3 regions of the Gorillibacterium sp. sgz306347 genome follow, and region 2 is predicted to be linked to each of the others. Evidence: predicted binding sites of a transcription regulator. Region 2 holds the regulator's gene; each other region holds the start of a gene.
The links. Region 2 encodes Rex, which represses fermentation and respiration genes when NADH is low (regulators of the CRP and FNR family bind a similar motif). Its sites were predicted from a motif close to TTGTGAAATATTTCACAA; they were not measured.
Positions count from the first base shown of each region.

Region 1 (7,593 bases), on a different contig from region 2:
CGCGCTTCTCGTCGCCAACGCGGAAGGTGAATTTGACCGCGAAGCGTTTGACCGCGACGAGGAGGAAGAGCTGGAGATCGCGACGGCCTAACCGGCCGGACGCGGCGGCTCTGAAAAATAGGGGCGGACCCGGTAGGGTTCCGCCCCTATTTTATGACGCGGGTGTCCAAGCGGCCGCGCTGGCCCCGGTAGAACCGCGGGTGTCGTGCGGTAACGTTGGCCCATCCGAACCGCGGACCAGCGGCGGTGCACTGGCCCGGCCAAACGCCGATAGCCGCTTCGCTTCAAAGGCCGCTGCAAGTTCAGGCTCCAGCTGTATGCGCTGCTGAAAAGCGGCGCATGCTGCGACGGAGCCGGACTGGCGTAAACGATGAAGGCTGTCCCGCAAGTGATATGCTCCTCCCAAAGCCTGTTACGGTAGGGGAGCATATCTGACTGGGGACAGCCTTTTTCATGTCTTTTCGGCTTGAATGAAAAAATGAGCGAAATCCTGCAGCAGGCTAAGAGAAGGTCAAGCTCCGGGTCTACGCCTTCGCTGCGGCCCGTTATTCCTGCAAAAATGCAGGAATAACGGGAGCACAAGGGCCGCTTTTCCGATATTGATGCGATAATGCAGGATTCTTTGCCAGTTACAAGCGAATCGCGGCCTTTAGGAAGGGGAATGCTGCACATTCGCAGCATTCTTCCTCCTATTGCACGTTCTGGGCCGTAAAATGCTGCACATTTGCATCTTTCTTCTGGCTGCGGTCAGGGTTCGACGTCGTCCATGCCACTGGTCAGGCCGGCGCCGAAGCTCGGGCCGCCTTTCTTGCCACTGGTCAGGCCGGCGCCGAAGCTCGGGCCGCCGTACTTGCCCGGTCAGGGCTCGACGCCGAAGATCAGCACGCCGTTCTGATAGACGGTGATTTTGTTCCACTCCGCGTAGGAGGTGGAGCTTCCGTTAAACGAATAGTCGTCGGCCAGATTGAAATTGCTCCAGTCGGCTTTGTTAAAGCGGAATTGGATGTCACCGCTCTGGCCTCTGGCCGGAATGGACCCGGCCGCCGGAGCAAAGCCGATCTGCAGGTAGCGGTCCGCGCCGGTCCGCGCCGGCGTTACCGCAGCGAAGGAGCCGGTGATGTTGGCAGCGCCCGCCTGCGCGTAATCGACGTGGAACTCGTTTCCGGGCGTGCCGTCGTTGGTATACCAGTACCGGATTGTGATTTCGCTCAGCTTGACCGGAGAAGCTCCGGCATTGACCAGATTCAGCGAAGCCCGAACCGAGTTTTCGCTTGCGCCCTGCGTGCCGGCTTTATAAAGCACCTTTACCGAAGCCGGGGAAGCGGTGGAAGTCGGCGTTGGGGTTGGCGTGCTGCCCGACGGTTCAGGGGTCGGCGTATTCCCCGAAGGCGCAGGAGTCGGCGTCGTCGGGTTCGGCGTCGGCGAAGGGGCGAGCGTCTTCATGACGCGGTTCAGCATCGCCTGCTTCGGCGCGTTCCAGCTGGACCAATCGTCCAGCAGCAGACCGCCGGTATCCCCGCTGTTCGGGTTTAGGCTCCAGTAAGTCCAGTACAAATCATTGGCGCCGATGTAATCGATCAATTTGTTCTGCCATTTGCCCTCTACGCTGGACGTATCGACGCTGCGCCCGCCGAATTCGCCCACAAGCACGGGGGCGATGTTTTGCTTGCTGATGTAGCCCCAGTATTTGTCCCACAGCGCCGGCATGTTGTCCGGAAAGGAAGGATCGCTGAACCAGGACTGCGAGGCAACGCCCGGGCCGTAATCGTGCGGGGAGTAGACGAGCCGGTTCGGAACGTCAAGCCGGACCGGGTAGTTCGCCGCGCCCAGCAGGTTGCCGCCCCACCAATAGCCGCCCGTGGTGCCGGCGACGTTTTTCTCGACACCCTCCACGAGGATCAGCCAGTTCGGATTAACCGAAAGAATGGCGTTGCCCGCGCGCTCGGCGGCAAGCCGCCAGTCGGTGGCCAGGTCGCCGGTGCCCCAGCTTGCGGGGCCGTGAGGCTCATTGTGCAAGTCCGCTCCGATAACGGTCGGATTGTTCAGGTAGCGGGCGGCAAGCATTTTCCAGTCGCTGATCCAGCGCTGCTCGGAATACGCCGACGTGTACCACAGCTCGGATTGGCCGCCGGAGTCGGGGCGGTGGCGGTCGAGGAAAATTTTAATGCCCCGCTGGCCCGCTTTTTCCACCAGCACGTCCATGATCTGGACGGGAGAGAGGCCTTGCAGATCCGGGTTTTTCATGTAATCGATGCTGTTGACCTTGGAGGAGGCGTCGAACATTTGATTGCAGAACGGCAGGCGGATCAGGTTGTAGCCGTTTGCCTTGATCTGGTCCAGCACATCGTCCATCGAGCGGGTCCAGAGGCCGTGAGGGGAATAGTTGCCGGTTTCGAAGCCGAACCAGTTAAGCCCGTTAAATACCGCGGGCTTGCCGTTCGAATCGACGATCCGGTTGCCGGATGTGTGGTAATACCCGGCTGCCGCAGGCTCGGCGGCTTTGACGGACGAGACGATGCCGACGGCCGACACAAGCAGAACCAGAGCCAGGCCGAGGACTGCCCATCGGAAGCGGGAAAGCTGTTTCATCACTTGATTTACCTCCGTTCGGATTAAAGGAACGCCTTTCATTCTAGCGAAAATGGGAAGCGTTTACAATGATGGAATATACAATATATTACAAATAAACCGACCAGTTTTTGTTTGTTTTTGGACCTGGGCTGCATTGAAAAAAGAGTCCCGTTTCCGGGACTCCTATAAGCCGGGCCGCTTCCGCCAGCAAAATCATCTGTTATATTTCATCGCGGCGGATATTCCTGAGCAAGTCTGTTACATTACTGGGGGTCGGACAGTTTGCGGGAGCGGGACTTAATGCTGGCTGCATCGGCTATTCCTAGTAAGGCTGTTCCGCTTCCGCGCGTCGGTACTTCTCAGCAAGTTTGTTACACTTCTATGAGTTGGGTACACCTCAGCAAGTCGTTACACTTCCGCGCATCGGGTACTCCCTTGTAAGCCTGTTCCACTTCGCGGGTCGGGTACTTCACAGCAATTCGTTACGCTTCCGCAAGTCTGTTACTCCTCGGCAAGCTTGAACTCGGGGTTGGTGATCTCGATTTTGCCTTTGAGCCCGTCGCTCAGGTAAACCTTGTCGTCCGTCGTGATAAAGACCGCTTCAACGTCGTCCAGCTCGTTGGCGTGCTGCAAGCCTTTTTCAAGCCCGTACCCGAACAAGGTGTTGTCCAGTCCTTCGCCTTTCATGGCGCCGTCGGTGATAATCGTCACGCTGGCCAGGTTGTTCTCGAACGGATAGCCGGTGGCCGGGTCCATCAGATGATGGTAGCGCACTCCGTCTTCGATGAAGAAGCGCTCGTAAATGCCCGATGCGACAACCGCCTTGCCGGTGACTTTCATGGTGCCGATATGCGCGCCGCGGCTTTCGTCGGGGTTCTGGATGCCGATCGTCCATTCGCTGCCGTCCGGCTTGTTCCCGACGGTGAGGAGATTGCCGCCCATGTCGATGATGGCGCTGTTGATGCCGACGGATTTCAGATATGCAGCGATGCGGTCGGCTGCGATCCCTTTGCCGGTGCCGCCGATGTCGAGGGACATCCCCGCTTCGGGCAGGTACACGGTGCGCTTGGCGTCGTCCAGCTGAACCTTGTGGTAATCGACCAGAGCGACCGCCTTTTGAATGTCGGCATCGGCGGGCTTGTGCGCGCCTTCGTTTCCGACGCCCCACAGGTCCACCAGCGGGCCGACGGTCGGGTCGAACACGCCGCCCGAGGCTTCGGCGTCCGTCATCGCGGCTTTGACCGCATCGTAGGTCGGCTGCGACACCTGCACCGGCTCCCGGCCGGCGGCGTCGTTGACCTTGCGGATTTCGCTGTTTGCGTTTTCCCGGTTCAACTGGTCGTCCACTTCGGTCAGCAGCTCTTCGATATGCCGAAAGTTCTCATCTGTGACTTTTTCATCATAGACCTTCACGGTGACTACGGTTTCGTAAACAAAAAAAGTTTCACTTATCGGAAGCTGGCCGCTTCCCGCCGGAGCGGAAGGGCTGCCGCCCGGAGCGGCGGTGTCCTTGCCGCAGCCGGCGGCCAATACAAGCGTCAGCAAGACGGCCGGCAAAGCAACGCGCAAACGCGGAAATGAATTCATGAAGCGCCTCCTGGTGGTTCGATTTGTTTCTTTTTTAAAAAAGCTTATGGTAAGATTATAACAAAGCGTCTGTCGCGGCAATTGTGATTTTTCTCATAGTTAGCCCCTGGTTCAACCCGGATAATAGTGAACAACGTCACAATCTTTTGGTTGGGAGCACATCCATGAAAAAAGCTGATTTATTGCTCTACGCCGTTGTTTTGGGCATCGGCCTTTTGTTTATTGTCCCTCTTTTCCAAAGAGACAAGGGGGGCCCCGACGAAGGCACATTATACGCTAAGGTCACTGTGGATGGCAAGCTGTATCAGATGGTGGAGCTCGGAAAAAAGGAGCAGCAGTTCGAGATTCAAACGGAGTACGGGTACAACCGGCTCACGGTTACCGATAACGGCATCGAGATGACCGACGCCGACTGCCCCGACCTGCTCTGTCTGACCTTCGGGCATGTGCACGACATCGGCAAGACGATCGTCTGCCTGCCGCATCGCCTGATGGTGGAGATTGTCGGAGGGAGCGGAGAGGGGGGCGCCGTCGATGGGGTTGCGGCCTGAGAGGGGCGAGCTGAAAAAAGCGGTCCTGATCTCCATTTTCGCTTCGGTGGCTGTGGTGCTCGGCATTGTCGAATCGTTCATTCCGTTTGCCATTGCGGTTCCGGGAGCGAAGCTCGGCCTCGGAAACATCATGGTTCTGACCTGCCTATACTATTTTAAAGGGAGAGACGCCGTCTCTCTCATTGTTTTGAAGACGCTGCTGACGTCCTTTATTTTGGGCACCTTTTCGACGTTCCTGTTCAGTCTGTTCGGATCGCTGGCGAGCTTTCTGGTGATGTTTTTGCTGCTGCGCTTCGGTAAAGACACTTTCAGCCTTACCGCGATCAGCGTCGTCGGCGGGATTGCGCATAACCTCGGCCAGCTGGGGGCGGCGGCGCTGGTGCTGGGCACCACGACCATTTTCTATTACCTGCCCCTGCTGTTCGTTTCGGGCATTGTGACCGGGGTATTTGTCGGCATCGCCGCCAATTACCTTGTGGTGTCCATCGGCAAGCTGGGCGTGCTGCGGCAGGTATTGGGAGGGACATCCGCATGACGGAAAAGGAGCAACCGGTGCAGAACGGGCGCACGGATATGATCGTGCTGGAGAATGTCAGCTGTGCGCATACGGACGGCGGGGAGCCTTTTCTCCGCGGCATCAGCCTGCGGGTGCCCGAAGGGCAGTGGATCAGTCTGGTCGGCGCGAACGGCTCCGGCAAGTCGAGCCTGGTCAAGCTGCTGAACGGCCTTCTGCCCGCTGCGGGAGGACGCATCGAGGTCGCCGGCATTCCGCTCGCGGACGGGACGCTTGGGTCGATCCGCGAGCGTGTGGGCATGGTATTTGCGAACCCCGACAACCAGTTTGTCGGGCTCACCGTCGAGGACGATATTGTGTTCGGGCTGGAGAACCGGATGCTTGAGCGCGGGGAGATGGAGGAGCGGCTGCGCCGTTATGCGGAGGAACTGCGGATCGGCCATCTTCTGGAGCGCCATCCGGCGGAGCTGTCGGGCGGCCAGAAGCAGCGGGTGGCCATTGCCGCCGTGCTGGCGATGGAGCCGCAGGTCGTCGTATTCGACGAAAGCACCTCCATGCTGGACGAGCAGGCCAAAGGCGAAATTGTCGCCGTTATGGACCGGATGCGCCAAAGCGGACGGTACACGATGATCTCGGTTACCCATGACACCGATGAAATTATGGCGACCGACCGGATGATCGCCCTCTCGGACGGCACGCTGGCCGCCGACGGCGATCCGCGCGAGCTGCTTCGGCAGGAAGACCTGCTGCGAAAGCTGAAGCTGAAGCCGGCGTTTGCGCTTGACCTGAGCGCCCGCTTGCGGGCCGCAGGGCTTGCAGCCGGGCTCCATTCGGACGGAAACCAACTGCTGGAGGACCTATGGGCATTGTATTCGAGCAGGTAAGCTATACGTACGGAAGAGGCTCCCGCCAGGGACAATTGGGACTGGACGGGGTCGACCTGGAGCTGGCCGAAGGGCGCTTTACGGCGGTGCTCGGCGCCTCCGGCTCGGGAAAATCGACGCTGCTCCAGCATTTCAACGGCATTTTGCTGCCCGATTCAGGGCGCGTGCGCATTCTGGACTTCGTTCTGGAGCCGGGCAAATCCGGAAAGGGAATGGGCGCCCTGCGCAAACGGGTCGGGCTGGTGTTTCAATTCCCCGAGCAGCAGCTGTTTGAGGACACGGTGGAAAAAGACATCTGCTTCGGCCCGCTCAATTTCGGCGTCCCCGAGCCGGAAGCCAAAGCGGCGGCCCGCCGAGCCGTGGAAGCGCTCGGCCTGGACGCAACGATTTTGCAGCGCAATCCGTTCCAGCTGAGCGGCGGGCAGATGCGCAAAGCGGCGATCGCGACCGTGCTTGCGGCCGATCCGGACGTGCTGGTGCTGGACGAGCCGACCGCGACGCTGGACCAGGCCAGCCGCAGCGAGCTTCTGGAGCTGCTGGCGCGTCTGTGCCGGGAGCAGGGGAAAACGGTCGTGCTGGTCACGCACCGTCTGGAGGAGGCCCTGCCCTGCGCCGAGGACTACGTGGTCATGCACCGGGGCCGTGTGTCGTTTCGCGGATCGGCCGACGAGCTGCTGGCTCGGGCGGATCTGCTGGACGAAGCGGGGATCAAGCTGCCGGAAGCGACGCGCTTTCTCCGGGGGTTCGCCGAGCGCTTCGGCGTTCCCGTTCCGCCGGGGGTTCACTCCCCTGAGGCAGCGGCAGCTTTTGTCCTGAATGTTATGCAAAAGAGGTGACCCTGAGTATTGGCTAACCGGATGATTGTCGGCAAATATGTGGACGCCGATTCCTGGGTGCATCGGCTCGACCCCCGGTCGAAAACGCTCACCATGCTTGTTTTTCTTGCGGCGATTTTCCTCGTCGATTCCTTTCTTCAGGCCGCGGCGGTGGCCCTGTTCGCCGTCGTGGTGATGCTCAGCACGCGGATTCCGTTCGGCTACTTCGTCCGCTCGCTGAAGCCGCTCTTGTTTTTAATGGTGTTTATTTTTCTGTTTCATCTCTTGTTCGAGGCCGGCGGCACGCAGTTTGTCGATCTCGGCCCCATCAAGCTTTACGCCGGCGGGCTGGTGAGAGGCACCTTGTCCGTCATCCGGATGATCCTCTTCGTCACGTTTACCGGCATCCTTACCTTTACGACGCCTCCGCTGCGCCTGACGCAGGGGCTGGAGGATATCCTGACACCGCTGCGCTGGGTCGGCGTGTCTCCCCGCAAGCTGACGCTGATGCTCAGCACGTCCCTGCGGTTTATCCCGACGGTCTTCGAGGAGGCGGATAAGATCCTGAAGGCCCAAGCCTCGCGGGGCATGGACATGAGAGACCAGCCGCTGGTGAAGAAGGCCCGCCTGCTGATCGCGCTTCTGGTTCCCGTGACGCTGGGCGGCATCCG
Region 1 is NZ_JCAPET010000028.1:30,679-38,271, reverse strand. It holds gene AC6I6H_RS15330 (dicarboxylate/amino acid:cation symporter) at 1-91, shown strand, start outside; gene AC6I6H_RS15325 (cellulase family glycosylhydrolase) at 859-2,589, opposite strand; gene AC6I6H_RS15320 (FAD:protein FMN transferase) at 3,073-4,158, opposite strand; gene AC6I6H_RS15315 (NusG domain II-containing protein) at 4,323-4,709, shown strand; gene AC6I6H_RS15310 (Gx transporter family protein) at 4,693-5,244, shown strand; gene AC6I6H_RS15305 (ATP-binding cassette domain-containing protein) at 5,241-6,107, shown strand; gene AC6I6H_RS15300 (energy-coupling factor transporter ATPase) at 6,083-6,943, shown strand; gene AC6I6H_RS15295 (energy-coupling factor transporter transmembrane component T family protein) at 6,953-7,593, shown strand, end outside.
Region 1: the regulator Rex is predicted to act here: its motif matches at 4,283-4,300, upstream of AC6I6H_RS15320 (FAD:protein FMN transferase).

Region 2 (7,593 bases):
TTTGACCGGTACCCGCGGGATACCGAAGGGGATCTGGAGAAAGCGCGGAACGCCGGGGCCGCATACGTATTTTTGCCGGATGCGGCCGAAATGTATCCCCGTCCGCCATTTACCGCCGTTTCGGTGGGCGGGCTGACGGGAAAGCTGTGCGGCGCTTCGCGCCCCGGGCATTTTGACGGCGTAGCCCTTGTCGTCAGCAAGCTGTTTCATATTGTACAGCCGGACCGCGCCTATTTCGGGATGAAAGATGCCCAGCAGGTGGCGGTGATTCAAACCATGACCGAAGACCTCAACCTGGATGTCGAAATTGTACCGTGCCCCATCGTGCGGGACGCGGACGGACTGGCGCTCAGCTCGCGCAACGTTTATTTGTCGGCGGAGGAACGGAAGGAAGCGCTGGCCCTTTCCCGCTCCTTGGCCCAGTCGGAGAGTTGGCTGGAAGAGGAAAAGGGAGATCCCGGCCGGTTGAAGGAACGGATCCGGGAGGCGATTGCCGCGTCCCCGCTTGCCGACATTGATTATGTCGAGGTGCTGACCTATCCGGAGCTTCAGCCTTCCGCCGTGTCTGTTTCAGGAGAATGGAAGGAAACCGACCGATGGATTGTCGCGCTTGCCGTCCGGTACGGCAAAACGCGGCTGATCGACAATCGTTTGCTGGCCGTCCCGCGCCCGAGCGCACCTAAGGCTTGATGAAAAGGGAGGAGAAGCCCGATGTTTCGAACCATGATGAAATCTAAGCTGCACCGCGCCACCGTCACGGAAGCCAACCTGAACTATGTCGGGAGCATTACCATTGACGAGGATCTGCTGGAGCTTTCCGATCTGTATCCGAACGAGAAGGTGCAAATCGTCAACAATAATAACGGCGCCCGTCTGGAAACTTACACCATTCCCGGTCCGAGGGGCTCCGGCGTCATCTGCCTGAACGGGGCCGCCGCGCGTCTGGTGCAGCCCGGCGACAAAGTAATCATCATCTCCTACGCGATGATGTCCGAAGAGGAAGCCAGAACACATCAGCCGAAGGTCGTTATTCTGGACGACGAGAACCGTCCCGTGGAAACCGCCTATACCGAGAAGCATTCCACGGTGCTGGTCTAATTCGCCGGAACGGCCCGGATTTTCCGGATAAATGCACTTTTATTGGCCGTCCGGCTCCGGTATGAAACCGCCCCTCCCGGCGCACAATGAGGGTACGACCAAAGGCCATCAGGCGGGGAGGGACGGCATGTTCCGGGAAATCTTCGAAACGATGAACGAAGCCCTCGACGAAATCCTTTCCGAATACGCCGAAGCAGGGGCGGACCGGGAAGCCGAGCTTGGAGAACGCTTTTCTATGCTGAAGTCGATGAGCGACTGCTGCCTGGAGGAATGGCTGCGTTTTGAAGAAAGGCTCTCGGCCTGCCGGAGCCAGCTGCTCGGTTCGGGTTCCGCGGCGCTGGCCGACTCCGATCTGGACGGCGGTCAGCCGGTGTCCGAGCATTTTATCAAAGGCCAGGGCTTTTACAAGCTGTACATGTTCGACAAGGCCGTCGCCGAATTCGCGGCGCTTGTCCGCGAGAAGCCGGACTTCATTCTCGGCCGCGTTTACCTGGCGATGGGATACCTTCGATTAGGTGAGCTGGACGAGGCTTACCGGCATTTTCATCTGCTGGTTCCGCTGACGAATAACGCCAAGCTGAAAGCTATTTCCTATAACGCCATGGGCTGCATTCAGGTACACAACCAGAACATGGAGCAGGCTTACGGATATTTTAAACTGGCGGACCTGACCGATTCCTCGTTTATGGAACCGGCCTTCTGGAGCAAGGAATTTTGGCCTTACCGCAGGAAACAGTAAGCGGGCCGCCATTTGCAAAACCGACTGGGCTCTCGTAGACTCCGGTCGTTTTTTCTTTTGTGCGAAATCGGATTGTGGTATGCTTAGGGGAGCGGGAGAAGGGATTTGATAAGCGGCAATGAAATTCGCGGTATTGGATTTTGAAACGACCGGAGGCCAGCCGACTGATTCCATCATTCAGGTTGGTCTTGTTCTTATAGAGGAAGACCGGATTGGAAAGCGTTATGCGTCCTATGTTAATCCCGGGACGCCGATCCCCCCGTTTATCACCGCTTTAACGGGGATCGACGACGAAACGGTGAAGGACGCGCCCGCGATCGATCAGGTCATCATGGAGATGCAGCCGCTTTTGCAGGACAGCATCCTGGTCGCTCATAACGTAGGGTTTGATTTGGCTTTTTTGCAGCGGGCTCTTGAAGCCTGCGGATATTTCAAGTTCGGCGGGCCGGTTCTCGATACAATGGACCTGCTCCGCATCTGCTACCCCGATTTGTCCAGTCTTTCCCTCGGCAACGTTACGGAAGAGCTGGGCATCTCCCATGACCGGCCTCATCAGGCGGATTCCGACGCGGAAGCGACCGCGGAGCTCTGGCTGAAGTGCGTGTCCCGGTTTCAGGAGCTCCCGCTTCTGACGGTCCAGCGCATTGAGGCGCTGTTTCGGGAGGATTCCTCCGATCTCGGCTGGTTCCTTCGCGAGCAATGCGCCCGGAAGGAGCAGTCGGTCGCCGCCGAGCCGGAAGCGCAGCAGCATTTCCGCCAATTCGCTTTGAAGGCGGAGGACTGGGGCGAAGAGGAATGGGAGCGCGACGAGAAGGAAGCCCGTGAAACGCTGGGCGATTCCTTTGAAGCTTTTCACGAGGGCGTCAAGAAGAAGCTGCAGGCCAAATTTCCTGCATATGAAGAGCGGGAGGCGCAGAACCGCATGTCCGCGGAGGTTGCCGCCGCGTTCGAGGGGGAAGAGCACCTGCTGGTCGAGGCGGGTACGGGAACCGGGAAATCGCTCGGGTACCTGCTGCCGGCGCTCTATTACGGCATTCGTGAAAGCAAAAAAATGGTCGTCAGCACGCACACGATCAACCTGCAGGAGCAGCTGCGGCAAAGGGACCTGCCTCTTTTGCACGAAGTTTTCCCCGTCCCGTTCCGGGCGGCGGTCTTGAAGGGTAGAAGCCATTACCTGTGCCTCCGCAAGTTCGAGCAGAAGATCGTGTACGAGGAGTTTGACAACGGCCGGGAAGATCTGGTCACCGCGGCGCAAATGCTGGTTTGGCTCAGCCTCACCGAACGCGGTGAAGACGAGGAGCTGCACTTTGGAGGCCGGGGAGCCGATTTCTGGCGGTCGGTCATGAGCGACGCGGATTCCTGCCAGAACCGCAGCTGCCCCTGGTTTAAAAAATGCTTCTATCATCGCGCCCGCTACGATGCGGGCGAGGCGGATGTGGTCATCACGAACCATTCGCTTTTGTTTACCGACATGAAGGCGGAGCACCGGATTCTTCCGGGCTACAAGCAGCTCGTGGTGGATGAAGCGCACAATTTCGAAGAAGTGGCCGCCAAGCACCTTGGACTGGAAGTTTCCTGGCATGCTTTTGTGAACGGGCTCACTTGGCTTTACAAGGACAGCCGGCTGGGTCAGCTCCCTCTGCTTCGCCAGCGCATCGTGCACGACGACAATTTGTCGGCCGACAAAGCGGGCGTGCTCTGCGAATCGATTGACGAGATGTATCCTCTGTTTGCGGACATCCGCGAGCGGTGGGACAACTGGATGTCGCGACTGTACGAGCGGATGGCGGGAGGTGCGGGCGATACGGGAGAGAACGCCCTGGTATTCCGGCTGACCGACGACCGCAAGCCGGCCGGCTGGGCGGAGCTGACCGAAGCGCACGAGGACCTCGATCGGCTTCTGGCGAAGCTGCTGAAGCAGCTGGACAAACTGCTCGCGCCGCTCAAGGAGGAGCCGGACCGGTCGGAGCTGCAAAGCCTTGCCACCAACCTTTCGGGCGGCGTCAAGGAGCTGGCCCGGCTGCGCGACAACCTGCGCTTTTTCGTTGCCCAGAACGATGCGGGCTTTGTTTACTGGATTGAAGGCAACCACCAGCACAAAATGAAGTCGCTGCAGCTCATGTCCGTTCCCATCGATGTCAGCCCGATGCTGAAGGCGCATTTCTTTGATCAAAAGGAAAGCGTCGTGCTGACCTCCGCCACGCTGTCGGTCGGCAAAACGTTCGATTACACCATCGATCAGCTCGGGCTGCGGGAGGCGGCGGAGGACAACCGGCTCCGGGAGGTGCAGCTGCCTTCGCCGTTCAATTACCGGGAGCAGGCGCTGGTCGTTATCCCGCGCGATTTCCCGGTGCTGAAGGGAATGAAAGGCGAGGCCGAGTTTACGGCCGCGCTGGTGGAATCGCTCGCCGAGGTGGCGCGCGAAACCAAAGGGCGCATGCTGGTGCTGTTCACTTCCTACCGGATGCTGAAGCAGGTGCACGGAGAGCTGCGCGAGCGGCTCACGCCCGACGGCATCCAGGTATTGGGGCAGGGCATGGACGGCGGAAGCCGAAGCAAGCTGGTCCGGCTCTTTCAGGCGAACGGCAAAACCGTTCTGCTTGGAACGAGCAGCTTCTGGGAAGGGGTCGACATTCCCGGCGAAGCGCTGAGCTGCCTGGCGATCGTCCGGCTGCCGTTTCAGCCGCCGAACCATCCGGTGGTGGAAGCCAAATGCGACCGCATCAAACAGAAAAACCAGAATCCGTTCATGAAGCTTTCCGTGCCGCAGGCCGTCATCCGTTTCAAGCAGGGCTTCGGCCGGCTGGTGCGCCGCGAAAGCGACAAAGGCATTGTGATCGTGTACGACACAAGGATTCTGGAAACCTATTACGGAAAGCATTTCTTATACTCGCTGCCGGGACCCAAAATTGAGCATATGAATGCCAAGCAACTGGTGCCGAGAATTTCGCAATGGATGGAAGGGGTTAACGAATGAAGACGACGGAGAAAATCTCGGAAGCGGTAGTCCGCAGACTGCCGGTATACCTGCGCTATTTAAGCGAGCTTCATGCCAATGGCGTGCAGACCGTTTCCTCTCAGGACCTGGGACGCAGACTGGATCTGAATCCCGCCCAAATTCGCAAGGATTTGGCCTACTTTGGGGATTTCGGCAAAAAGGGCATTGGCTATGACGTCGAATACCTGATTGAGAAAATACGTCAGATCCTGAAGCTGGACCGGGAAATCGCCGTCGCTTTGGTCGGAGCCGGGAACCTGGGGAAGGCGCTCAGCAACTACAACGCCTACCTGAAGGACAACATGCACATTGTCGCCCTGTTCGACGCCGTTCCGGAAATTGTCGGCACGAAGATCAATCACCTGACGGTCCAGCCTATCGAGGAAATGAAAGATACGGTGCGCCAGCAGAACATCCGGGTCGGCATCATCACCGTCCCCGGATCGGAAGCGCAGGGCGTCGCAGACGATCTTGTTGCCGCCGGCGTCGAAGCGATTCTCAATTTTGCGCCTTCCATCATTAAAGTGACTCCGAACGTGCGCGTGCATTATGCCGATTTTACGACGGAGCTGCTGAGCCTGGCGTATTACCTGGATTAATCGTTTCTTCCCAATGAAAACGCCGCGATCCGTAAGGGATCGCGGCGTTTTGTGTATCCGCGTCTGCCGTCTCAGGCGTAACGCAGGATGATGCTTTCGAGTATATTGGCGACGCCTTCGCAGGCGTCGGTCGCTTTTTCCAGGCGCTCGTACAGCTCCTTGATTTTGAAATCCGTGTAGGGGTCTTTTTGCTCGGTGAAAATTTTGCGAATGCCCTCGCGCATGAGGCGGTCGCCTTCGTTCTCCAGGCTGTTGATTTGCACGGTATGCTCGGAGATCTGATCGTATTTCTTCTTGGAGAGCAGGTGGAACGCTTCGACGATATGCTCGCAGGCCTTCACAATCACTTCGGCGAATTTTCGCATGTAGTCGTCGGAGGCTTCGATGTTCAGATAGTCGAATTTGGCGATCGTTTCTTCGATGTAGTCCATGACATCGTCCATTTTGTTCGCCAGTTCCATGATGTCCTCCCGGTCGAGAGGGGTGATGAACACTTTATTTAACCCGCGGTAAATCATATGGGTGATGTTGTCGCCCTTGTGTTCAAGATCCTTCAATTGGTCGATGTAAGCCACCGGCGGCTTCGAGCCGCTCATTGCTTCGCGGAACATTTTGGCCGCCACGAGCGTGTTGTCTGCGGATTCCAGCAGCAGCTTGAAAAAATCGGTATCTCCCTTTTTCTGAAACATGTAGGTTTAGCCTCCCGTTTATATATGACCCCGTTGCTCCTTATGTTAAGGTATCATAAAGAGAGCGGGCCGCGCAATGAGGACGCCCCTTCGCCACGGTTTCGTCAACTCTTGTCCGGAAGCCTTGCTTTTGCCCCGCCGGCGTTGTACGCTCTAGAAAAACGGATAGCAGAAAGGAAACGATCCCTTTGGCCCGATTGTTGATCAAAAACGGCATTTTTCTGACTCCGGATGCGGAGTCTCCCGTACTGCGCGGAAATATGATTGTGGCAGACGATAAAATTGAATGGCTCGGACCCGAGCTTTCCCCGGAGCAGCTTGCCTCCGGCTTTGACGAAGTGGTGGACGGCAGCCGCCGGCTGTACATGCCCGGACTAGTCAACACCCACGGACATGCGGCGATGTCGCTGCTTCGGGGCGTAGGCGACGACCTGGCCCTCCAGGTTTGGCTGGAAGAGAAAATGTGGCCCAACGAAGCGAAATTTACGGCGGGCGACGTAAGAATAGGCACCCTGCTTTCCATTGTGGAAATGCTCAAATCGGGCACGACGACGTTCGTCGACATGTACGATCATATGGATGAAGTGGCCCGCTCGGTCGAGCTGTCGGGCATGCGGGCCTGTCTCACGCGGGGCGTCATCGGGCTCTGCCCGCCCGAGGTGCAGGACGTCAAGCTGCGTGAAGCGGCCGCCTTCGCCCGCAGCTGGCATGGCGCCGCAGGGGGCCGGATCACGGCGATGATTTCGCCGCACGCACCCTATACCTGCCCGCCGGACTATATCGAGAAGCTGGTGGAGCTGTCGTACGAGCTGGATCTTCCGATGCACACCCACATGTCGGAAACCGCGCGTGAGGTGGAGGAAAACGAAAGGGCCTACGGGCTCCGGCCGGTCGAGCATCTGGAGAAGCTGGGCGTGTTTGACCGTCCGTGTCTTGTCGCGCATGCCGTTCATTTGAACGACAAGGAAATTGAAATTTTGGCCCGCCGCGACGTCCGGGTTTCCCACAACCCCGGCAGCAACCTGAAGCTGGCAAGCGGCATCGCGCCTGTGACCAAGCTTCTCGCCGCCGGTGTGAAGGTATCGCTCGGGACGGACGGCTCCGCCAGCAATAACAACCTCGACATGTTCGAGGAAATGCGCCTGGCCGCTTTGCTGCACAAAGGAACAACGGGGGACCCGACCGCCGTTCCCGCTTACGAAGCGTTCCGGATGGCGACCCGGGCCGGAGCCGAGTCGATCTGGCTGGACGGCACCGGAGCGCTTGCGCCCGGCATGAAGGCCGACTTTATCGCGCTTGACATCGACCAGCCGCATTATCAGCCGGCTTCGAATTTCCTGTCGCATGTGGTCTACTCGGCTACCGCCGCGGATGTCCGGGACGTGTGGATCGACGGGCGGCCGGTCGTTCGAAACGGAGCGGTCCTGACCCTGGATGAAGAAAAAATCAAAGCGGAATTTGCCGCCAGCT
Region 2 is NZ_JCAPET010000018.1:16,802-24,394, reverse strand. It holds gene panC (pantoate--beta-alanine ligase) at 1-690, shown strand, start outside; gene panD (aspartate 1-decarboxylase) at 712-1,098, shown strand; gene AC6I6H_RS11335 (tetratricopeptide repeat protein) at 1,226-1,837, shown strand; gene dinG (ATP-dependent DNA helicase DinG) at 1,956-4,814, shown strand; gene AC6I6H_RS11325 (redox-sensing transcriptional repressor Rex) at 4,811-5,434, shown strand; gene AC6I6H_RS11320 (DUF47 domain-containing protein) at 5,506-6,123, opposite strand; gene AC6I6H_RS11315 (amidohydrolase) at 6,306-7,593, shown strand, end outside.

Region 3 (7,593 bases), on a different contig from region 2:
CGGCGGCTTCCTGGACGATGCCGATGCCGCCCAACTCGCCGCCAGTCTGAATGGGGCCCGTCTGTTTCCCGCTTTAACCGTGACGCCGCTTTACGGAGCCCCGGAGGCGGCGGCCCGGGCGGCCGGAGCCGGAGAGCTGTCGGCGATTCGCTTTACGTCGCTGAGCGGGACGGGGCCGCAAAAGCGGGGGCGTTCGCTTGACCTCGGCTTCGGCAAAACGACGACCACCACCACGGAAACGGTCACCACGACAGAGGGCGACGCCTTTTACAACAAGCACGGCGTGGTCATCAACAAGCCCAATTACAATTACCTGTACACGCAGTCCGGCGGCCAGGCGCTGAACGAGCAGTTCATCAGCAACGCGTACCCTAGAGCGAAATACACGGCCGAATTCAACGAGTATATGAATACAAAGTATATGGACGACTTCGAGGAACGGTATGCGCAGCATCCGGGTCTGCTCCCGGCGCTTCCGGTGCCGGGGCCGCCTGCGGGCGGGGGCGGGACGGTGGTTGAGTCTCTTACGATTCCGGCTTGGCCGTCGAATCCCCTTGTCTACGGACCGCAGACGGTCAAACACGACTTGACGGCAAACGGGTCGGCTCAGCCGCTGCATTTTACGGGCGATCTTCGAGTGGGCGGAGATGCGAATTTCAACAGCGAATATACTGCGGACGTCATCATTGACGGCGATTTGATCGTCAACGGAAATCTGACCTTCGGCGGCTCGGTAAGAAGTCTGGTTGTTCATGGCGACATTATCGTCGGGGGAGACCTCAAGGTGAACGGCAATTTAACGCGGCTTCAGGCGGACGGGGCGATTTCGAGCGGCGGTTTCATGAGCTTTGCCACCGTGGGCAGCATCTCGGCCGGGGCGTGGACGGCGGACGGAAAGCCGGCGGCCGGCGAACGGAGCCCGATTATCGCTGCAGGCGGCTTCAAATCAAGCACGGCGGATAGCCTTCGCGCGACAGGGAGCTTCAGCTGCCGCAGCTTTTCCGTCAACCAGATCAAGGCGTTTACGCTCGGCGGCAATTTTACGGCGGGAGGCGACGTCACTTTTGTCGACACGCTGGACAATTGGTCCATCGGAGGAGACCTTTACGCCGAAGGCCGGCTGGCGGTGAGGACGACGCAATATCTGATCGTCGGAGGCAGCATTTACACGGGGAGCGGCATCCGGTACGAGAACACGGTCGAGAAAAAGCTTGAGGTCGGCGGCTCCATTCTCTCCAAAGGGCCGGTGGAATTTACAAACTCCTTCAAACAGGACGTGATCATTCGCGGCGATCTGATCTCCCGGTCCGGCATCAGCTTTATGGACATCCACGACCTGCGGATCGGCGGAGCGATGGCGGCGGCCGGCGACATTCGCTTCAACAATTACGTCAACCGTCTGGAGACGGGCAAAGACGTTATCAGCGGAGGAAGCATCGCGGTGGCGGATAATGCGGAGCTGCGCAGCGGAATCAAGATAAACGGCATGTTCGCCGCCTTGAATGACATCTCCATCCTCAACAACATCCAGGACGGCATTACCTTCGGCGGTTTTTACGCGGGCGGGCAGACGTCGTTTGCCAACTGGTACGGTGAGAGCTGGAGCTCGGGAACGAAGTACCTCAAGATCCATCACAATCCGCCCAGCACAACCAAAACGATCGTGAAAGTGATCACGGTGACGAAGATCGGAACCAAATGGAGTTCAAGCGCCCATTACGGCACACCATGAGGCGGCAGGAGGAAACAGCGATGAAAGAGTCGTTATGGAGCAAAATAAAGCCCGCAAAAACGGCCATTGGCATGGAGCTGACCGATACCCAGGTCAAGCTTTGCGAGCTGGCGGCGGAGCCCGGAAACCGGATCCGCGTTGTTCAGGCGGCGGCGGAGACGCTGCCGCCCGGCACGATAAACGATGGGCGCGTGGAAAACCCGGCCGCGCTGGAGGCGGCGCTCCGGGATCTGCTTGCCGCTTACAAATGGACGAGCCGCCGGGTGCATCTGGCAATCCCCAGCCAAACCGTGCTGGTCAAAATCATCAAGCTTCCGGACGTTCCGGACAAGCAGCTCGACAAGCTGGTCCGCTATGAGCTGACCCACCAGGTGAGCCTGCCGTTCGAACGGCCTCATTACTCTTATACGCGGATTCCTCCTGCTTCCGCGGCTCCGGCCCGCAGGGCGGCCGGTGCGGCGGGAGGGTTGGCCGAGGGCCGGGAGGCCGCCCGGGAAGCGGCCGCCGCCGCCGACGGGGGAGACGAAGGGCTGGGTGAGGTGCTTGTCGCCGCGGCCCCTGCGGAAATGCTGGAAGAGTATGTCCGCCTGTTCCAAAACCTGAAGCTTCGTCCGGTCAGCTTCGAGATCAAGGCGTTCTCGCTGCTTCGGCTGCAGCAGCGCTGCCTGCCGCTCGAAGCGTCTTCCTGGGTAATGATCGACGTCAACGAGACAAACTGCGATATTACCATCGTGGACCGGGGTGTCTTTCGCATCACCCGAAACGTTGACGTCCGCTTTGGGCCGGGATTGACCGAAGAAGAGACCTTTACGGGAACGTCCAGCTATTCCCTGGGCGCCTTTAATCCGGAGCAGGCGTTTGAAGCCGCCTGCCAGGACATCGTCTCCGAATTTGAGCGGCTGACGAATTTCTACCGGTATTCGCTGGAGCATCGCAACACGGAGCTGTCCCTCATTGTCCTCGCGGGAAGCCTGGACCGGATGGACAGGCTGGCGGAGTATTTGACGGAGCAGACCGGCCAAAAGGTCCTTTCCGTCAACGCCGGATCGGACGGATTGACGGGCGCGGCGCTGCCCGGCGGCCTGGCGGCCTTTGCCGTTCCGGTTGGCCTTGCGCTCAGGGGGGATGAAGCATGAAGCCGATCAATCTGCTGCCGCGCGTCCCTTTTCTGGTCCGCCGCCGCGATTTTGTGCTCCTGCTGGCGGCGGCGCTCGGCGTGCTGCTGCTGGCAGGCCAGTTCCTCGGTTCTCATCTGGCGATGGTAAACCGTGCCGCCGCGGAAGCCGAGCTGCAGCACGCAATGGCGGACGTCCGGGACTGGACCCGGAAAACAACCATGGACGACCGGACCTCCCTTTACCAGCAAGGTATCGCCCTGCTGGAGCGGATCAAAGAGGAACGGCCCGATTGGGTGCCGGTCATCCGGACGGTGCTTGATGCCTTATCGGCGCGTGGGCAATTGGGCGATCTGGAGCTTTCCGGCGGGCGGGTGCTCACCGTGAACGCCGTTGTCCGCACACGCGACCAGCTGACCGACGTCATTGCCGAGCTGGAAAAGGTGCCGGCCTTTCGGGATATGACCCTCACGGTAACCGAGCATAAGGTGCTGCGGGAGCAAAGCGAAGCGGACGCTTTGTCCGCCGGCGGCGCATTCGGACAAGGCGGGCTGGAAATTTATACGCTGCAGCTGGAGATTCGACTGCCGTCCGATACGGCTGCCGCCGGAACGGAGGAACCGTCATGAACGTGCCGACAGGCAGAGGAATTTACCGCCGGGAATATAATAAAGCCGCCGTATTGACCGCTTCCGTCATCATGGCGGTTGTGCTGGCCAATGCGCTGGTTTTCATCTTTTATCTGCTTCCGGCCTGGAAGGATGCGCGGGAAACCGGGGATCAGCTAGCCGCCCGGCGCACAGAGCTTGCGGCCCTGCAAGCTTTGCCGCTGGTGGAGCAGGCAAAGGATGACGAGGTCGCCCGCTTGCTCGCTGCGCTGCCGGTGCGGCCGGAGCTTGCGGACATCGCGTCCGTGGTCGGCCGGACGGCCGACGAAGCCGGCGTGGTGCTGGGCAAGCTTAGCCAGGCGCCGGCAGATGCCGCGGCCGGAGGGAGCGCCGGGGCCGCCCCTGCCGCTCCGGCGGACGGGAGCGACCCGGGCGGTACGCCAGGGGAAGGGCAGTCCAACACTGCAGCCGATGCCGTGCCCGCGGCCGGCGGGGCCGGGCTGCAAGCCTATACGTTCAGCGCCGTGCTGTACGGAGATCTGGAGTCGCTTCTTGCTTATACGGATGCGATGAGCGGAACGGACCGGCTGTTTGCCGTGGATACGGTCTCCCTCCGTGAGATGGACACAGCCGCAACCGCCGATGCGTCCGCCCTGCTCCAGCGTCTGCCGCAGTGGCGGAACGGCGCCCCGGCGTATTCCCTCACCCTCGGGTTCCGTGCTTACGCGCTTCCGCCGGGGTTTGAAGCCGGTTTGTCGGCGGATGGATCATAAGATAACCAATTATTGTTTATTTTCCTTTTTCAGAAAATATTATGACAAAAATTCGACAAATCCCTTCAAAAAGAGGGCCAAAAGTCCGATACTTAGGTAGTGCCGCATCAAACGGCAGGCCCGAACGGGCGGATAGGGGAGAACAGCGATGAATGGCAAACCCAACTGGCTGCAAGCGCTGAAAAAAATAAGCGAAACGGAGACCGACCGCCCCCGGCCTTCCCTTTTTCACGGTTCCGGCTCCGGCGCTCCCGACAGCATTCACCAAGGCTTTGACGCGGATATGAAAGCCCGCCTTCAACTGATAACCCTGACGGAAGAGGACATGGAGGTGCTTCGGATCGTACGCCCGATCCTCGAAGCCCATTTGGACGAACTGGTGGACGATTACTACGATGCGCTTTCCTCCATCCCGAAAATGAACGAAATCATTTACCGTCACAGTACGGTCGACCGGCTGAAGGGAACGATGCGCCAGCATCTGCTTGAAATTATGGAAGGCCGGATTGACGAAGCCTTTATTCAAAAGCGGCTACGCATCGCCATGGTCCACAACCGCATCGGGCTGGAATCCAAATGGTATATGGCCGCTTTTCAGAAGCTGCAAAATTCGTTTCTCGACCTCCTGAACGCGGAACTGGCGAACCCGGAGGACAGCAGGAGGGCAAGCCGGACCATCGGCAAAATGTTCAACTTCGAGCAGCAGATTGTGTTGGATGCTTACGAACTTGAGCATCTCCGCGAGCGGGAGCAGCAGTACGAGAAAGTCAAGGAAGAACTGAAAAGCAAGCTTTCCCTCATCAGCACCGAGTTGGCGGCTTTGACCGAAGAAACGAGCGCTTCGGTGCAGGAGTTGGTGAGCACCAGCGTGGAAGTAAACCGGTCGCTGGCGGACAGCGTCTCCCAGTCCAAGGATACCCGCCGGCTGGCGGAAGACGGACAGGAAGGGCTGCGTGCGCTTGGCGGGCGGGTTGCCTCGATCCGCGAGAGCGCGGACCATATGGAGGGCACAGTCCGGCAGCTCGACAAGTCGTCCGGGCAGATCCAGTCGATCATCCTGATCGTCCGCGACATTGCCGAGCAAACCAAGCTGCTGGCCCTGAACGCTTCCATTGAAGCGGCGCGGGCGGGCGAGCACGGCCGCGGCTTCGCCGTGGTGGCCGGAGAAGTCCAGAAGCTCGCCGGGGATACCCGCCAGGCGGTCGCCCAAATCAGCGGGCTCGTGTCGGAAACGGCCAAGTACACCGGCAGCGTAGTGGAGGCCATCACCCGAACGAGGACAATGGTGGAATCGGGCGAAGAGGAGTCCTCCCGGGCGGAAGGAGTTTTCGCCGACATCGTGGCCTCGATGGAAAACAGCCTTCGTTCGGCGGACCGGGTGAAGCGGGACATGGAAACGCTCGTCGGCATCATTGACGAGATCGGACAGGCCTCTTACCGGGTGGCGACTTCGGCGGAAAGCCTGAACGCCACTACGCTGGAGTTGTGAAGAAAATCATTCCAAAATGCCTTTCATAGCGGCAAAAACCGAATAGAAAAGAAGGCTTTTTATGAAAAGTCTTTAAAAAGGGAAGAGCGGCGGCTCTTCTCTTTTTTGCGCGGGAAAAGGGATCAATCGCATATATGTGATTTAATTCACATCAGAAGGAGGGGTTCTTTTTCTATACTGGAGAAGGCCAAAACGAACACATGGAGATGAAGAGAAATGTTCACCGAATCAAATGAACACATGGTCGAGTATGCGCTCAAAAAGAAAAAGCTTCTCGACTCCCATCCGTTTCGCTATTTGATATCCTCCGGGCTTGCGGGCGCCTATGTCGGCATCGCCGTGGTGCTGATGTTTTCCGTTTCAGCACCGCTTTATGCCGTGCATTCCCCGTTTACGGCGCTGATCATGGGCCTTTCCTTCGGCATCGCCCTGACCCTGGTCGTGTTTGCGGGCGCGGAGCTGTTTACGGGCAACAACATGGCGTTTGCCATCAGCAGCTATTCGGGCGCAACTTCCCTTAAAGATACATTGAAGAACTGGTCCTGGTGCTGGATTGGAAACTTTATCGGGGCGTTTATTTTTGCCGCTCTGGTGTTCGGTGCCGGTATTTTCAAAGGCATCCCGGCGGAGCACCAATTGATGGTGCTGGCTCACAAAAAAATGTCGCTTCCTTACAGCGAACTCTTTTTCCGCGGCATCCTTTGCAACTGGCTGGTTTGCCTCGCCATCTGGACGTCGCACCGCGCCAAAAGCGAAAGCGGCAAGCTGATTCTCATTTTCTGGTGCCTGTTCGCCTTCATCTCGTCCGGCTTTGAACACAGCATTGCCAACATGACCACGCTGTCGCTCGCTCTCATGCTCGATCACCCGGCCGACATTACGCTGGCGGGCATGTTCCACAACCTGATCCCGGTTACGCTGGGCAACATCGTCGGCGGCGGGCTGTTCGTGGGGACCGCTTACTGGCTCATTTCGCCGCTCGCCAACAAACGGCGCAGCAAAAACGCGGCTTCGGCCGCTCCGGAAGCCGATGTGGCGGTCAAACACGCTTAATGAGGCTTGGCCCCGGGAATTCCGGTTTTTCAGAGAACCGTCTTGACGAATCGGGGAGTGTTCCCCTATGATGGATTCACCTTGAACAGGCGATGGAGTTCGCCTTAACCGCCGAACGGCTGATGACTCCTACCAGGGAACCTTTTCACTGGTAGGGGTCTGTTTGTTTTTTGGAGAAGCTAACGGGGAAAGAAAGGTTTGTGATGGCATGGACAGGCTTCGGGCGGCAGTGACGCATTATACGGAACGCTGGGCACCGTTTGGGATTGTTGCGGTTTTGTGCAAATGGATCGTATTGGGCGGTTTAACGGGGGTTCTTGCCGGATCGGCGTCGGCCTTGTTCCTGACTGGACTCGATTACGTGACGGGCCTTCGGGAGGGGAACCCCTGGCTTCTGTTTTTCCTGCCGGCCGGCGGTGCGCTGGTCAGCTTCTTGTATTGGAAGATCGGCGGGAACAGTGCAAAAGGCAACAATCTGATTCTGGAACAGATTCATGAGCGAAAAGAGGGCGTTCCTCTCCTTATGGCGCCGCTCGTGCTGTTCGGGACGCTGGTGACCCACTTGTTCGGCGGTTCGGCCGGCCGGGAGGGAACAGCCGTGCAGATGGGCGGCAGCCTGTCCGAGTGGCTTGGCCGCGTGCTGAAGGTGGATGAAGCAGACAAACGGCTCCTGCTCATTTGCGGCATCAGCGGGGGCTTCGGCTCGATCTTCGGCACCCCGCTGGCCGGAACGGTGTTCGGCCTCGAAGTGCTCGCCATCGGCCTGCTTTCGTACGAGGCGCTGATCCCCGCCTTTGTCGCCGCCTTTGTCGGCCATGTGGTG
Region 3 is NZ_JCAPET010000012.1:37,536-45,128, forward strand. It holds gene AC6I6H_RS08755 (hypothetical protein) at 1-1,732, shown strand, start outside; gene pilM (type IV pilus biogenesis protein PilM) at 1,753-2,868, shown strand; gene AC6I6H_RS08765 (hypothetical protein) at 2,865-3,476, shown strand; gene AC6I6H_RS08770 (hypothetical protein) at 3,473-4,228, shown strand; gene AC6I6H_RS08775 (protoglobin domain-containing protein) at 4,377-5,717, shown strand; gene AC6I6H_RS08780 (formate/nitrite transporter family protein) at 5,934-6,770, shown strand; fluoride riboswitch at 6,850-6,909, shown strand; gene AC6I6H_RS08785 (voltage-gated chloride channel family protein) at 6,979-7,593, shown strand, end outside.
Region 3: the regulator Rex is predicted to act here: its motif matches at 5,852-5,869, upstream of AC6I6H_RS08780 (formate/nitrite transporter family protein).